3 regions of the Streptomyces sp. NPDC021749 genome follow, and region 2 is predicted to be linked to each of the others. Evidence: riboswitches for the same ligand, from Rfam matches in the RefSeq annotation. Region 2 holds a riboswitch; each other region holds the start of a gene.
What was found. A riboswitch is a leader RNA that binds a small molecule or an ion and turns the genes downstream of it on or off. The one in region 2 is predicted to bind cyclic di-AMP.
Positions count from the first base shown of each region.

Region 1: another riboswitch for cyclic di-AMP. It lies ahead of AB0G35_RS33680 (C40 family peptidase); the one in region 2 lies ahead of AB0G35_RS07280 (transglycosylase family protein).
Region 3: another riboswitch for cyclic di-AMP. It lies ahead of AB0G35_RS22250 (NlpC/P60 family protein); the one in region 2 lies ahead of AB0G35_RS07280 (transglycosylase family protein).

Region 1 covers NZ_JBFACE010000054.1:23,730-28,671, reverse strand. Annotated here, with positions in the region: gene bioB (biotin synthase BioB) at 1-35, opposite strand, end outside; gene AB0G35_RS33695 (8-amino-7-oxononanoate synthase) at 190-1,398, shown strand; gene AB0G35_RS33690 (ATP-binding protein) at 1,637-2,065, shown strand; gene AB0G35_RS33685 (GNAT family protein) at 2,408-3,055, opposite strand; gene AB0G35_RS33680 (C40 family peptidase) at 3,113-3,586, opposite strand; cyclic di-AMP (ydaO/yuaA leader) riboswitch at 3,591-3,764, opposite strand; gene AB0G35_RS33675 (hypothetical protein) at 4,070-4,378, opposite strand; gene AB0G35_RS33670 (ATP-dependent Clp protease proteolytic subunit) at 4,384-4,942, opposite strand, start outside.
Region 2 covers NZ_JBFACE010000005.1:187,665-192,606, reverse strand. Annotated here, with positions in the region: gene eno (phosphopyruvate hydratase) at 1-289, opposite strand, end outside; gene AB0G35_RS07280 (transglycosylase family protein) at 581-1,237, opposite strand; cyclic di-AMP (ydaO/yuaA leader) riboswitch at 1,245-1,453, opposite strand; gene AB0G35_RS07275 (transglycosylase family protein) at 1,665-2,711, opposite strand; gene AB0G35_RS07270 (cytochrome P450) at 2,962-4,197, opposite strand; gene AB0G35_RS07265 (LysR family transcriptional regulator) at 4,383-4,942, opposite strand, start outside.
Region 3 covers NZ_JBFACE010000022.1:117,124-122,065, forward strand. Annotated here, with positions in the region: gene AB0G35_RS22240 (C40 family peptidase) at 1-1,118, opposite strand, end outside; gene AB0G35_RS22245 (hypothetical protein) at 1,348-1,701, shown strand; gene AB0G35_RS22250 (NlpC/P60 family protein) at 1,860-3,002, opposite strand; cyclic di-AMP (ydaO/yuaA leader) riboswitch at 3,010-3,179, opposite strand; gene pcrA (DNA helicase PcrA) at 3,562-4,942, shown strand, end outside.

The sequences.
Region 1 (4,942 bases), on a different contig from region 2:
AGTCCCTTGTCCACCAGTGTGTTCAGCAGGTCCATGGCGATGATCCTGGCCTACGCCCCCGCCCCCGGCCAAGGAGGATTCCCACAACGCGCGCCGATCGGGGTGTGTGTATCGCCACACCGTGGCCGTGCGGAACGACCGCTAACGTCTATCGACAGCCCACAATCGAGCCCTCGACGAAGGACGCCGATGCCGCAGGACTCCGCCCCGCCGCTGCCGCGCGACACCGCGCCCCCGCCCGCCGCCGGACCGGCGCCCGGCGCGGCCTTCGACTGGCTCGACACCGCCCGCGCCGAGCGCCAACGCGCCGGCCTGGTCCGCGCGCTGCGCCCCCGCCCCGCCGACTCCCCGCTGCTCGACCTGGCCGGAAACGACTATCTCGGACTCTCCCGGCACCCGGAGGTCACCCACGCCGCGGCCGAGGCCGCGCGGCTCTGGGGCGCCGGCGCCACCGGCTCCCGGCTGGTCTCCGGCAGCACCGAACTCCACGCCCGGCTGGAGGCGGAACTCGCCGCGTTCTGCGGCTTCGAGGCGGCTCTGGTGCTGTCGTCCGGATATGCCGCGAATCTCGCCGCGGTCACCGCACTGACCGCACCCGGCACCCTGGTCGTCTCCGACGCGGGCAACCACGCCTCGCTCATCGACGGCTGCCGGCTCGCCAAGGCCCGCACCGAGGTCGCGCCGCACGCCGACCCCGACGCCGTACGCGGCGCCCTGGCCGGCCACGCGGGGCGGGCGCTGGTGGTCACCGACTCGGTGTTCTCGGTCGACGGCGACGCCGCGCCGCTGCCCGCACTGGCCGCCGCCTGCCGCGCGCACGGCGCCGCGCTGCTCGTCGACGACGCCCACGGCCTGGGGGTCCTCGGCGACGGAGGCCGGGGCGCGCTCGCGGCGGCCGGACTGGCCGGCGACGGCGACGTGGTGGCCACCGTGACGCTCTCCAAGTCGCTCGGCTCCCAGGGTGGCGCGGTGCTCGGCCCGGCCCGGGTCATCGAGCACCTGGTCAACACCGCCCGGACGTTCATCTTCGACACCGGGCTGGCCCCGGCCGCGGCCGGCGGCGCGCTGGCCGCACTGCGGCTGATCGGCCGCGAACCCGAGCGCGCCGCCCGGGCCGGCGAGGTCGCCCGTGAACTGCACCGCCGGCTCACCGCGGCCGGACTGACGGCCGTACGGCCGGACGCCGCGGTGGTCTCCGTCCGCGCTCCGTCGCCGGAGGCCGCGGTCCGCTGGGCCGCCGACTGCCGTACGGCCGGTCTCGCGGTCGGCTGCTTCCGGCCGCCGTCCGTACCGGACGGGATCTCCCGGCTGCGGCTCACCGCCCGCGCGGATCTGACGGGCGATCAGCTCGACCGGGCGGTGGACACGATCGTCGCCACCGCACCGCCGATGATCTGACCTCCGGTGACCCTGGGTGACCGGAACGGCGTCCCGCATCCGGTCTCCCGTCGCAGAGTTCACCGCATCGAGCGACAGAAGTCTGCATAAGTTGGCGGATCGAGCACCACACCGGGGGCACGGGTGGCACTCTGGCGCTCCAGCAGAAGTCCGAGGCCGAATCGTTGACCCGAGCGGCACACCGGCTCCCCGGTCAGCGGACCGGAGCCGGCCTCGGTGGGAAAGGGACGGCGTCGCGATGGCAGACCACCAGGAATCCTCACTCACCCTGCCGAGCGCCCCGGAATCGGTCCGCCTCGCCCGCAGACACGCCCTCGCCGTGGTCACCGAATGGGGCCTGCCCGCCGGTTCCGCCACCGCCGACGCGGTCCGCCTGATCGTCTCCGAACTCGCCACCAACGCCGTCCAGCACACCTTCGGCCAGTCCCCGACCTTCACCCTCGAACTGCGTCTGCACCGCGACGAGGTACTGCGTGTCGGGGTCACCGACAGTCATCCCCGCCGCCCGCGCCGGCTGCCCGCCGCGGTCCAGCAGGACAACGGCCGGGGGCTGGTCATCATCCGCTTCCTCGCCGCGGAGGCCGGCGGCCGGCTCTCCGTCGTCCCCACCGACACCGGCGGCAAGACCGTCTGGATCAGCCTGCCCTGGCGGGTCGCGGCCGGCTGACTGCGCGCGACTCGCTCGGTGTGCGACGTGCTCGGCGTGCGACGTGCTCGTGTGCGGCTCGCTCGGTGTGCGGCCGTCACGGCGTGGAGGAGGGCCGGCTGAAGGCACCACACCGCCCCGCTCGCCCCTGCGGCCGCTACGAGCACGAGCTCCTCGGTGAGCAGCGGCTCCGGCACCACGCCGTCCGCGGCGGCATGGCTTCCCTCCGGCACGGCCTCCCCCCGGCACGTACTCGTGGGTCGGCGCCAGATCGACCGCTCCCCGCGCGACCGCCTCCGTGGCGCCCGGCGGGACGTGCTCCGTGCCCCCGTCCGGGCCGGGCCGCCCCTGCGGCGGTACGGCTCAGCCGCGCCCGCCGACCGGCACCATCAGCACCTCCGCGCCCACCGGGACGAACCCCGCGGCCAGCACCGCGCGGACGCTGCGGGCGTTGCCGGGGGCGACCTGGGCCCAGAGCCGTTCGCCGGCCGGTATGAGATGGCGGGCGGCGTGCGCCAGCCGGCGGCCGAGGCCGCGGCCCTGGGCGGCGCCGTCGACCTCCACCGCCAGCTCCCAGCGCCCGGCCACACCGCGGCCGATGACCAGCGTCCCGCCGTCCCCGGTCGTCCAGGCCCGCACCTCGTCGCGGTGGCGCAGCGCCCGGACGATGCGCGGATGGCTGCGGTCCGTCGTCTCCACCAGGTCCAGCGGCGGCGGCCCGGGCAGCGCCGCCGCGACCGTGGCCAGGTCGATGTTGTTGGCCTCGCGGCCGGTCCGTTCGCCGAGCGCGGTCAGGAACGGCGGGCTGAGCGGTCCGGCGAGATCGCCGGGAGCCATCCGGTCGCGCACCCAGGACGGATCCACGTCCGCGAACACCACGGCGTGGCAGGTGAACGACACCACGCCCACGTCCCGCGGGGAGGGCTGGGGCAGCACCGTCACCGCACCGTCCGCGGGCGGGAAGCTCCCCTGCGCGGCGGCCGTCAGCACCTTGCTCAGTTGCGAACTCACCCGGTCAAGTTACCGGCCGGCACTGACAATTGACTGGCCGGCCGGCGTCGCCGCAGCTCAGCGCACCCTTCCGTACGAGACCGCGCGGGACCAGATCTTCTCCAGCCGCACCACGCTGCCGGCCTTGGGCGCATGCCACATCCGGCCCTGCCCGGCGTAGATGCCGACGTGGTAGATGCCGTGGCCCGAACGGAAGAACACCAGGTCCCCGCGTTTCCGGGCGGAGGCCGGGATGTGCCGGGTGTGGCCGTACTGCTGGGCGGCGGTCCGCGGCAGGTCGCGGCCGGCGCGCTTGAACGAGTACAGCGTCAGGCCCGAACAGTCGAAGCGGTACGGCCCCATGGCCCCGTACTGGTAGGGCGAGCCCCGCTTGGAGGCCGCGATCCGCAGCGCATGGGCGGAGACGGTCGCGGCCTCGGCGTCGGCGGTGGTTCCCGGTGCGAGCGTGGTCCCGCCGAGCGTGGCCAGTGCCAGTGCGGACACCGTGCCGGCGCGGGCCAGCAGATGAGGCGTATGCGTGCGCACGGTCATGCGCAAACCCTTCGTCAGCCGCCTGCGAAGGAAGACCTGTCGGGTTCGGGCAGGCGAAGATGCCCGGCCGCTTCCACGGCTTCACCCCAAGGAGTCCGTCGGGCCGCGCGGGCCCCGGACCCCGTACTGCTCGGGTCCTCCGCTCCCGCCGATCCACACGCATCGACCGGACATCCGGCACGGCGGCGGGATTGGGCGCCCGGCCGGACCGCCCCGTCGCTGTGGCGGGGTCTTGTCGTCGAAGGGATCCTCACGCACCTGCCACCGGAATTCCGAGTTGAAAATGCCGTATGTGACATGCGCCACAATTGCGCCGAATGGTGGGATTTGCCTTGTCGCGGGCCGGGGTGCCGTCTGCGGCACCCCCCGGACCTGGGGCGAAACATCGGCGACCGCAGTAATTTCGGTGCCCGGCGCAATTCGTCCACCCCTTACCGCATGCCCGGACGCTACGCCGTCCGGGCAGCGCGAGCGCGTGTCGGGTCAGGGTTCCCGGGCCGGCGGCACCGTCACGTATCCGGCCCGGCGTTCCCCGTCCAGCACCCGCAGCGCCCGGGCCAGCGTCTCGCCGTGCAGCTCGTGCTCACCGCGGCTGTGCATCAGCGTCAGCGCGTCCCGCAGTTCGGCGGCCTTGCCCACCAGGGCCTGGGCGGCGCGCAGCGCCCGGTAGGTGCCGTCGCCGCGGGCCGGGTTGATCCGGCCCAGCAGGTCGAGCGCCTCCAGATAGCAGTCGATCAGCTGCCCCTCGGCGCGGGTGAGGGCGGGCAGCGGCGGGGTCTCCGGCGGCCACATCCGGCTCACCGCGCGACCGACGGCCGGCCGGCCGACTGCTTGCGGTTGCGGGTGAGCCCGTCGATCAGGCCGTACTCCTGCGCCGCGGGGGCGTCGAAGATCTTGTCGCGCTCGATGTCCGCGGCGATCCGCTCGCGCGGCTGGCCGGTGTGCAGCGCCAGCATCTCCTCCAGCATGGCGCGGCTGCGCAGCAGCTCCTGGGCCTGGAGGTAGAGGTCGGTGGCCTGGCCCTCGAACGGTTCGCTCACCGACGGCTGGTGGATCAGCACCCGGGCGCCCGGGAGCGCCAGCCGCTTGCCGGGGGCGCCGGCGGCCAGCAGCACCGCGGCGGCGGACGCGGCCTGTCCCAGGCAGACGGTCTCCACGTCGCAGGACACGAAGCGCATCGTGTCGTAGATCGCGGTCATCGCGGTGACCGAGCCGCCGGGGGAGTTGATGTAGAGCGAGATGTCCCGCTCCGGCGCGGCGTGTTCGAGGTGGATCAGCTGCGCCATGACGTCGTTGGCGGCGGTGTCGTCGATCGGGGTCCCCAGGAAGATGATCCGCTCGCTGAGCAGCTTCGAG
Region 2 (4,942 bases):
GGTCGAACATGGCCTGGTCGATCAGCCGCTGCTCGGTCGCGTCGTAGCCGACGAGCTCCGGGCCGATCTGCTCGATGACGGCCAGGACGGCCTTCTCCACGCCCTTGCCGAGGTAGCGGTTGGGGTCGCCGTCGCGAAGCTCGATGGCCTCGAAGGCGCCGGTCGAGGCGCCGGACGGCACGGCGGCACGGCCGGTGCTGCCGTCGTCGAGGCCGACCTCGACCTCGACCGTGGGATTACCTCGCGAGTCGAGAATTTCGCGGGCTACGACGACGTCGATGGACGGCACGTTGTCTCCTTCATGGGTGTCTGGAGTTCTGCAGCACGAGCCTAACGGCCCGGGGAGCGTCCGCCTCCCCTTGGCCCGCTCCGTGGGACGGAATAACCCCACAAGCAGAACAAAGGACCAGGTCACGGGAGGTTTGCCGCGATGTTCGCCAAGCGGGGAAAGTCCGGCGGCGGGCCCGGCCGGCGGCGGCTCGGGCGGCGGGACACGGAGAAGCCCCGCCGCGGCGCGCCGGGGGGAGGGGCGCGCCGGACGGGGCCGGTCTCACCAGAGCTGTCCCGGTGCGGGGACGGCTCAGACGTGGAGCTTCTGACCCGGGAAGATCAGGTTGGGGTTGCCGCCGATGACGGACTTGTTGGCCGCGTAGACGGCCTTCCAGTTGGTGCCGTGCGCCTTGGCGATCTTGGCGAGGGTGTCGCCCGCCTTGACGGTGTAGTTGCCGTGGCCCTGGTTCTTCTTCGGGGCCGCCGGGGCGCTCTCGTGCTTCGGGGCGGCCGGGGTGCGCTTGACGGCCGCGTCGCTCTTCTGCGGGGCGGACTTGGCCACCGGGGTGCTGGTGTCCAGGTCAGGGGACGGGCCGCCGGAGGTCAGGCCGCCGGCGCCGGCGCAGGACCAGGCGCCCGGGCCCTGGAGGGCGAGGAGCTTCTCGGCGACGGTGATCTGCTGGGCCTTGGTGGCCAGGTCGGCGCGCGGCGCGTACTTGGTGCCGCCGGCGGCGGCCCAGCTGGAGTTGGAGAACTGCAGGCCACCGTAGTAGCCGTTACCGGTGTTGATCGACCAGTTGCCGCCGGACTCGCACTGGGCGACCTTGTCCCAGGTGGCGACGGAAGCGGCGGAAGCGGAGGTGGCGCCCATCAGCGGGGCGGCGACGGCGGCACCGGCGACACCGGCGAGCGCGGCGACGCGGACGGCCTTGGAGGGACGACGGTGCTTGCCCTTGTTGATCAGCATGGTTCGTTCGTTTCCTCACCGACGCCTGCGAGGTGAGCTGTCGGGTTCGGACTGATGAGTCGCCCGGCCGGTGCCGTGAGCACCGGGCTTCACCCCAAGCCGGCTGACCCGCTTTCACGGGCCGGGCCGGCGCCTACCTTGGTTCCCCCGCTCCTGCCTACGGCGCTTGCGCGTCAACTGCCTCCGGCCACCGGCAGGATTCGGCGTGTGGTCGAAGGGGCCCGCTTTGGCGAGCGGTGATGACCGTAAACAGGAATCCCGTGGGGTTCAAACCCCCTCATCTGAACCGAGTTGACCGTTTTTGATCACGGAGGGGACGTAAAGCCGCAGGTGGGGACCGGTGTGACGGCGGTGGACCCTTTGGGGTCCACCGCCCCACAACGAGACGCTTGTCTCACTTTCGCCAAAGCGGGCCGAAACCGGCGAACTACCCTGCGGACTGCCCGAGATCGAGCTGCTGACCCGGCTGGATCAGGTCCGCGTCGGACCCGATGACGTCCTCGTTGCGGTCGTAGAGCGCCGGCCAGCCACCCGGCAGCCGGTGCGCCCGGGCGATCGCTGACAGGCTGTCACCCGGCCGCACGGTGTACCCGCCACCGTCCGCCGGGGGCGTCCGGTGCGCGTCGTCACCGCGCGAGGCGTGCCGCCCGCCGGACGTCCGGCCGCCGCCGTCGCCCTCGCCCTCGCCCGGGTCCGCGCCGCCGCGGTGCCGGCCGGTACCGCCCGGCACGCTGTCCGTCGCCGTACCGCCCTGGGTCCCGTCGGAGGACGCGCCGCCCCCGTTGTCCGTACCGCTGCCGTCACCGGCACCCCGGCCGTCGCCGTTGCCGTCGTCGGAGGGGTCGGTGGTGCCGGAAGGACCGTGGGTGCCGGACGGGTCCTCGTCACGGTCGCCCGGCGTGGCGTCACCGGAGGGCCCGGAGGTCCGGTCGGGGTCGGGGGACGTCTCGTCGGTCCCGGTGGAGTCCGAGGGGGCGGGAGTGGACGGGGACGGCGTGGTCCGCGACGGCTCGTCACCGGCCGGCTCGTCACCCTCGTCGCCCCCCGGGTCGTCGGCCGTGCCGTCGTGCCAGCCGGAGGAGCCGCGGCCGGCGGTGTCGTCATCGTCCGACGGGTCGGGTATCGGGGTGCTGGTGCCGCCCGGGTTCACCTGCGGCGCCCGGCCGTCCTTCTTCAGGCCCGCGTTCACCGCACAGCTCGGCCAGGCGTCCGGCCCGAGGTCGTCGAGGATCGATTCGGCCACCGCGATCTGCTGGGCGCGGCTGGCGAGGTCCGGCCGCGAGGCGTAGGCCCCGCCGCCGTGCCGGTCCCACATCTCCTGGGTGAGCTGGAGCCCGCCGTAGAAGCCGTTGCCGGCGTCCGAGCTCCAGACGCCGCCGCTCTCGCACTGGGCGACCCGGTCCCAGGTCGCGGTGTCGGCGGCGTGGGCGCCACTGGCGGAGAGCAGGGGCAGTGCCAGTGCCGAGCCGGTCACTCCCGCCGTGACAAAGATGGCCGGTGCTTGACGGGGGCGACGGTGTCGGCCGTTCCCGGAACGCATGCGGATGCCTTTCGCGCGGCGGTTGAGTTGTCCCGACCGGCGGCCTTCCTCGGCAATGTGTTCGAGGGACCGTCGATCGTGGATCGAAAGGTAGCGGGGGTCACGGGTAGTCACAAGTCGGTGTAGCGGAGATCACGCGCAGGTTACGTCCTGACGCTCTGTCACCACCGGCCTCCGCCGCTGGTCAGGACCGCTCGGGCGAGAACTCCACCGGCAGCGACCGCAGTCCGCGCATGATGAGCCCGCCCCGCCACCGCAATTCATCCGGTTCCACCGCAAGCCGGATGTCCGGAAGCCGGGTCAACAGGGTGGCGAGCGCGGTCTGACCTTCGAGCCGGGCGAGCGGGGCGCCCAGGCAGTAGTGGATGCCGTGCCCGTATCCCAGGTGCTGATTGTCACGCCGGGTCAGGTCGAGCACGTCCGGCTCGGCGAAGCGCGCCGGGTCGCGGTCGGCGGCGGCCAGGACGACCAGGACCGGGTCCCCCTCGGCGATCCGCTGCCCGCCGAGGGCCAGCTCCTCGGTGGCGAACCGCCAGGTCGCCAGCTCCACCGGGCCGTCGAAGCGGAGGAGTTCCTCGACCCCGGTGGTCAGCAGCTCGGTGTCGCCCGCCGCCAGCGCCTTCTGCAGCAGCTCCCGCTGGGCGGGGTGGCCCAGCAGGGCGTGGATGCCGTTACCGATGAGGTTGACGGTGGTCTCGAAACCGGCGAAGAGCAGGATGAACGCCATCGCCGCGGCCTCGTTCTCGGTGAGGTGCTCACCGTGGTCCGAGGCCCGGATGAGACCCGAGATCAGGTCCTCCCCCGGCGTCGGCCCGTCGGGCAGCGCCTCCCGCTTGCGGTGGATGAGGTCGGCGAGATAGCCCCGCATCTTCTTCACGGAGCGGGCCACGCCACCGCGCGGGCCGCCGCCGTGCCGGATCATCATGCCCGCCCAGTCCCGGAAGTCGTCCTGGTCCTCGCGCGGGACGCCCAGCAGGTCACAGATCGCGTAGATGGGCAGCGGGAAGGCGAACTCGTGGATGAGGTCGGCCTCGCCGCGAGCGGCGAACCCGTCGATGAGGTGATCGGTCAGCTCCTGCACCCGGGGCGCGAACTCGGCGACACGCCGGGGCGTGAACGCCTTGCTGACCAGCCGGCGCAGCCGGGTGTGGTCCGGCGGGTCGATGTTGAGCAGGTGCGTCATCAGGTTGGCGCTGCGCTCGCCCGGGATGCCGACCTTGCCCTTGCCGTGCGCGGACTCGCTGTGGTGCACCGGGTTCTTGGACAGCCGGGCGTCGGCCAGCGCCTGCCGCGCCTCGGGGTAGCGGGTCACCAGCCATGCCTCGACCCCGCTGGGCAGCTCCGTGCGGTGCACCGGCGCGTGCTCGCGCAGCCAGGCGTACGCCGGGTACGGATCGGACGCGAACTCCCAGGTGAACAGCTCGGGCGCGGGCGGGACCGACCGGTTGGCCGGGCAGCCGGCGGGACGGTCCGGGGAGGCGTCCGCGGGGGCCGGGTCCGTAGGGGCGGGGCGAGGCTTGTCGTGCACCCTCTGACCGTAACCGCCCCGGAAGACGCCCCGCGCACGGACGGCGGACCGGCCCCGGGGCCTCCCGGCGGCCGTCGCTAGGACCCGCTCGGATCCACCCCCAGCCCTTCCAGAAAGGCCACCGCCGCCGGTGACGGCCCCAGGGCGCTCCACACCACCCGTTCCGTACGCTCCGGCGCCGGCCGCGCCCGCACGATGCGCAGCCCGGACAGCTCGGAGGCGATGGCCTCCGGGACCATGCCGATGCCCAACCCGGCCCGCACCAGCTTCGCCAGGAACTCCACGGTGGTCACCTCGAAGGACACCTCCGACGCCAACCCGGCCGCCCGGAACGCCTCGTCGCGCTGGCGCCGGGCCGCCGAGCCCGCGGTGAAGTCCACGAAGGTCTCCCGCGCCAGCCGGGCCAGCGTCGTCCACTCCCGCCCCGCCAGAGCATGCCCCGGCGGTACGACGGCCACCAGCTCCCCGCGGGCCAGCACCCGCTCCCGTACGCCGGCCGGGCGGGCGGCGGGCACCAGCCCGACGAAGGCGACGTCCAGCGTCCCCTCCCGCACCTTCTCGATGAGTGCATCACTCATCTCCGTCTGCAGGCCGACCCGCACCTGCGGATAGCGAGCGCGGAAATCGCCCAGCTCAC
Region 3 (4,942 bases), on a different contig from region 2:
ATCTGGTCGATCGGCGCGATCCGCACCGGCGCGCCCGGGTGCGGTGCGTGGATCATCTTCCCGTCCCCGATGTAGAGCCCGACGTGGCTGATGGCCGTGTAGAAGAACACCAGGTCCCCGGGCGCCAGTTGGGAACGGCCGATGCGCGGGCCGGCGTTGATCTGGGTGTAGGTCGTGCGCGGCAGGGAGACCCCGCCCGCCCTCCATGCGGCCTGGGTCAGCCCCGAGCAGTCGTAGGCGGAGGGCCCGGTCGCGCCCCAGACGTAAGGCTTGCCGAGCGCGGCGTAGGCGAACGAAACCGCCCGGGCGGCCCGTGCGTTGGGCGCCTGCTGCGCCGAGGCGCCGGCCGCGGCCGCCGAGCCGGTGGGGATGCCGCCGAGCAGCCCGCCGTCCCGCCCGCCGCCCCCGCGGTCCGCCCGGCCGCCCGCCGTCCCGGCCCGGGAGCCGTCCGGTCCGGCCATCCGGCCCCGCTGCTCCGCCGTCAGCCGCGCCAGCAACTGCTCGGCGGCGTCCAGCTTCCGCACGACGGTGACCCGGTGCCGCTTCAGTGTGGACTCGGTCCGGGTCAGCCGCTCCGCGGTCTCCTCGGCCCGCTGCCGGACCTGCTGCACGCTGCCGAGTCGGCGCGCGTACCCGGCGACCGCGGTCGCCTGGTGGCTGCCCGTCCGCTGCAGTACCGCGGCGCCGTCCAGATAGCGCTGCGGATCGGCGGACAGCAGCAGCCGGAGGGCCGGGTCCACGCCGCCGGAGCGGTACTGGGAGGCGGCCAGGGCACCCAACCCGGCGCGCGCGGCGTTCAGTTCCGCGGTCCTGCGGGCGGCCTCGTCCTGCAGCCTGCTCAGCTCCTCGCGTGCGGTCTCGGCGGCTTCCTTCGCGCCGTCGTACTTCTGTGTGGCCACCTCTGCCTCCTGGTACAGCGCGTCGACCCGGCTCTGGACCCGGGCGGGGGTGGGACGGTCCGCCGCCTGGCCGGTGCCGTCGAAGGCGGAGGCGGTGGCGGCTCCGGCGAGGGCCAGGGTGGCGGCCGTACGGGCGGTGCGCGCGCTGCGCGAGCCGCCGGTGAGCGAGGCGAACGGATGTCGCCCGGGCTTGCGGTGCGAGGCCACGGTGGCCGTCACTTCCTTCCTTGCGGCGCGGCGGGAGTCGGCCGCTGGAGGAGGACGCTAAGCCCGGGCGTCACGGGAACGGGCTCGCTTGCCCGGCATTGTTCGCATTCGACCGCTGCCGGAACGCGGGTGACCGGAGCGTCATCGCCCGGTCGCCGGGGCCGCTCCGCGCTGACCGAAGCCACGAATATGGGCGCCCTGCCGGAAAGGGCGTGCTATGTGGCGGATACGATCCGGCCTCATGGACGTAGTCATTCATATCTTCGTCGGCCTGCACATCATCGGCATCGCCTCCCTGTTGGGCGGTTTCCTGACGCAGATGAAGGCGATGGGTGCGGGCACCGCCCGGTTCGTTCCGGCCATGCTGCACGGCGCGCTGACGATGCTGGTCACCGGCATCGTGCTGGTCGGCCTGAACCAGGCGCAGGACCACCCGGTCAACAACATCAAGATCGGCATCAAGATGGCCGTCCTGGTGGTGATCCTGGCGCTGGTCTACGTCAAGCGGGACGAGGAGCAGGTCGACAAGGCGCTGTTCGGCACGGTCGGCGGTCTCACGATGGCCAACATCTTCATCGCCGTCCTCTGGACCTGAGGACGCCGGCCGCGTCCCCGTATGGCGGGGCCGGCCACGTCGCCCCCACAACGGCACACCGCGCGGTCGTCGCACTCCGGGATCCGGAGGCGAGGGCCGCGCGGTGGCGTGTGGGGGGTTGCCGTGGGGGGTGGGCCGGGGAGGAGCGGGGCCGGGCGTCAGGCCGGGCGGACGCTCCCGTAGATCGGCATGTAGTAGATCGACTCCTCCCGGACGTTCGCGCCCGGGTGCGGGGCGTGGATCATCTTGCCGCCGCCTATGTACATGCCGACGTGGCTGATGTCGTCGAAGAAGAAGACCAGGTCACCAGGTTGCAGGTCCTTGGTCGCCACCCGCTGGCCGACCTTGACCTGCTCCCAGGTGGTGCGCGGCAGATCGACCCCGGCAGCCTTCCACGCCGCCTGGGTCAGCCCCGAGCAGTCGTAGGACGAGGGCCCGGTGGCGCCCCAGACGTACGGCTTGCCGATCTGGGCGCGGGCGAACGCGAGGGCCTTCTCCGCCTTGGTGGACTGCGAGCCCCCGGTGGAGCCGCCGGTGTCCCCACCGGTCTGGCCGCCGGTGTCCCCGCCGTCGTGCTGCCGCTGCTGCTCGCGCTCCCGCTGCTTGCGCGCCTCCTCTTCGGCCCGGCGCTTGGCCGCCGCCTCCTTCTGGCGCTCCAGTTCGGCCAGCCGCGCCTTCTCCTGGGCGGTCAGCCGGGACAGCAGCTGGCGGGCCTCCGCCAGCTTCTGCTGAACGGAGCGCTTGGACTCCTTCAGGGCGGCCTGCGAGCTCTGCAGATGCTCCAGGCTGCGGCTCGCCTCGGCCCGCTGGCGGGCGGCCGCCGCGGCCTGCTGCTGGTAGTCGGTGACGGCCTGCTGCTGCCGCCCGGTCAGCCGCTCCATCAGGTGGCTGCGGTCGAAGAACTGCTGCGGGTCCTTGGCGAGCATCAGCTGCGCGGTCGGGTTCATGCCGCCGGTGCGGTACTGCGCCGAGGCGAACGTCCCGAGCTCCCGCCGGGACTCGTTCATCTTCTCGGCCCGCTTGGCCGCGGCGTCGAGCAGCCCGTCCACGGTCTCGCGCTGGTGGTCGGCGCGCTCCTTGGCGGCGTTGTACTTCTGGGTGGCCACCTCGGCCTGCCGGTAGAGGCCGTCGACCTTCTGCTTGACCTCTTCGATGGTGGGCTTGGGGGCTCTGGGGGTGGCGTCGGCGGTCTGCGAGAGCAGGGTGACCGAGGCGAGCGCGGCGGTGGTGAGCCCGGCCGCCGTACGGCGACTCCCGGGCGAGGTGAGAACGCTGGTGCGCGGCTTGCGATGGGACGCCAAGGCCGGCAACTCCTTCCGTGGACCGCCTACCGGGTTAGCTGTCGGGTTCGGGCGGTGTCGCTGACGGAAGGCCGTGCCCTACGGTCCGTACGTCCGCTGGTGTCGGACGGACGGATCGATTCACCCCGGTGTTGCTGGTGGGTCCCCGGCTCCGGGTGACCCGTGCGTGACCGGAAGGACACGTCGCGGGCAGGGCCGGACTCGGCGTGGGCGGCCCGTGCGGACGCTGTCGTCCACGGGGAGGCGGGCTGCCTGAGCGAGGACGTTAGCCAACTCGTGTGGCTCCTGTGAAGGCTGATGTTCGATATGCCCGAAACCTTTTTGTGACCTGAGTGATGCCGTTCCGCTTCGGGGATGCGGCCGTTCCGCTTTCTGCGGTGCGCGTGGCGACGGCCGGCCGGCCGCCCGGCTCGTGATCCTTCCGGTGCGCGTGGCGACGGCCGGCCGGCCGCCCGGCTCGTGATCCTTCCGGTCCGCACCGCGCGTTCTCCGGCCGTCCCGGCCACTTGTCCACAGTCCCCGGCGCGCTGTCGGTGGGGCGGCCTAGACTCGGTGGGCGATGAGCAGCCTCTTTGACGACAGCTTCCTGGCGGACCTCGGCCACAAGGACGAGGAGCCCCCGCCGCCTCCCGAGGACGAGCATGAGCCGGTCCCCGAGGAGATCCCCGCCGACCTGTTCGGCGGGCGGTTCGACGCGCCCGAGCCCAGGGACGCGTACTACCGCGACGGCGCCGCCCGCCCGGCGGTCGACCCCGCAGCGCTGCTCCAGGGGCTCAACGACCAGCAGAAGGCCGCCGTGGTGCACACCGGCAGCCCGCTGCTGATCGTCGCCGGCGCCGGCTCCGGCAAGACCCGGGTGCTCACCCACCGCATCGCCCATCTCCTCGCCGAGCGGCACGTCCACCCCGGCCAGGTCCTCGCGATCACCTTCACCAACAAGGCCGCCGGCGAGATGAAGGAGCGCGTCGAGCAGCTGGTCGGTCCGCGCGCCCACGCCATGTGGGTCTCCACCTTCCACAGCGCCTGCGTGCGGATCCTGCGCCGCGAGTCCAAGAAGCTGGGCTTCACGTCCTCCTTCTCGATCTACGACGCCGCCGACTCCAAGCGCCTGATGTCCCTGGTCTGCCGCGATCTGGACCTCGACCCCAAGCGCTTCCCGCCCAAGTCCTTCAGCGCGAAGATCTCCAACCTCAAGAACGAGCTCATCGACGAGGAGACCTTCGCCGGGACGGCCGCGGACGGTTTCGAGAAGACCCTGGCCGAGGCGTACGCGATGTACCAGGCACGGCTGCGCGAGGCCAACGCCCTGGACTTCGACGACATCATCATGACCACGGTCAACCTCCTCCAGGCCTTCCCGGACGTCGCCGAGCACTACCGCCGCCGCTTCCGCCACGTCCTCGTCGACGAGTACCAGGACACCAACCACGCCCAGTACACCCTTGTCCGCGAGCTGGTCGGCACCGGCACCGCCGACATCCCCGCCGCCGAGCTGTGCGTCGTCGGTGACGCCGACCAGTCGATCTACGCCTTCCGCGGCGCCACGATCCGCAACATCCTCCAGTTCGAGGAGGACTACCCGGACGCGACCACGATCCTGCTGGAGCAGAACTACCGCTCCTCGCAGACGATCCTGTCCGCCGCCAACGCCGTCATCGAGCGCAACGAGAACCGCCGTCCCAAGAACCTCTGGACCGACGCCGGCGCCGGCGCCAAGATCACCGGCTATGTCGCCGACACCGAGCACGACGAGGCGCAGTTCGTCGCCGACGAGATCGACCGGCTCACCGACGCCGGCGACGCCAAGGCCGGCGACGTCGCCGTCTTCTACCGCACCAACGCCCAGTCCCGCGTCTTCGAAGAGATCCTCATCCGGGTCGGGCTGCCCTACAAGGTCGTCGGCGGAGTCCGCTTCTACGAGCGCAAGGAGGTCCGCGACG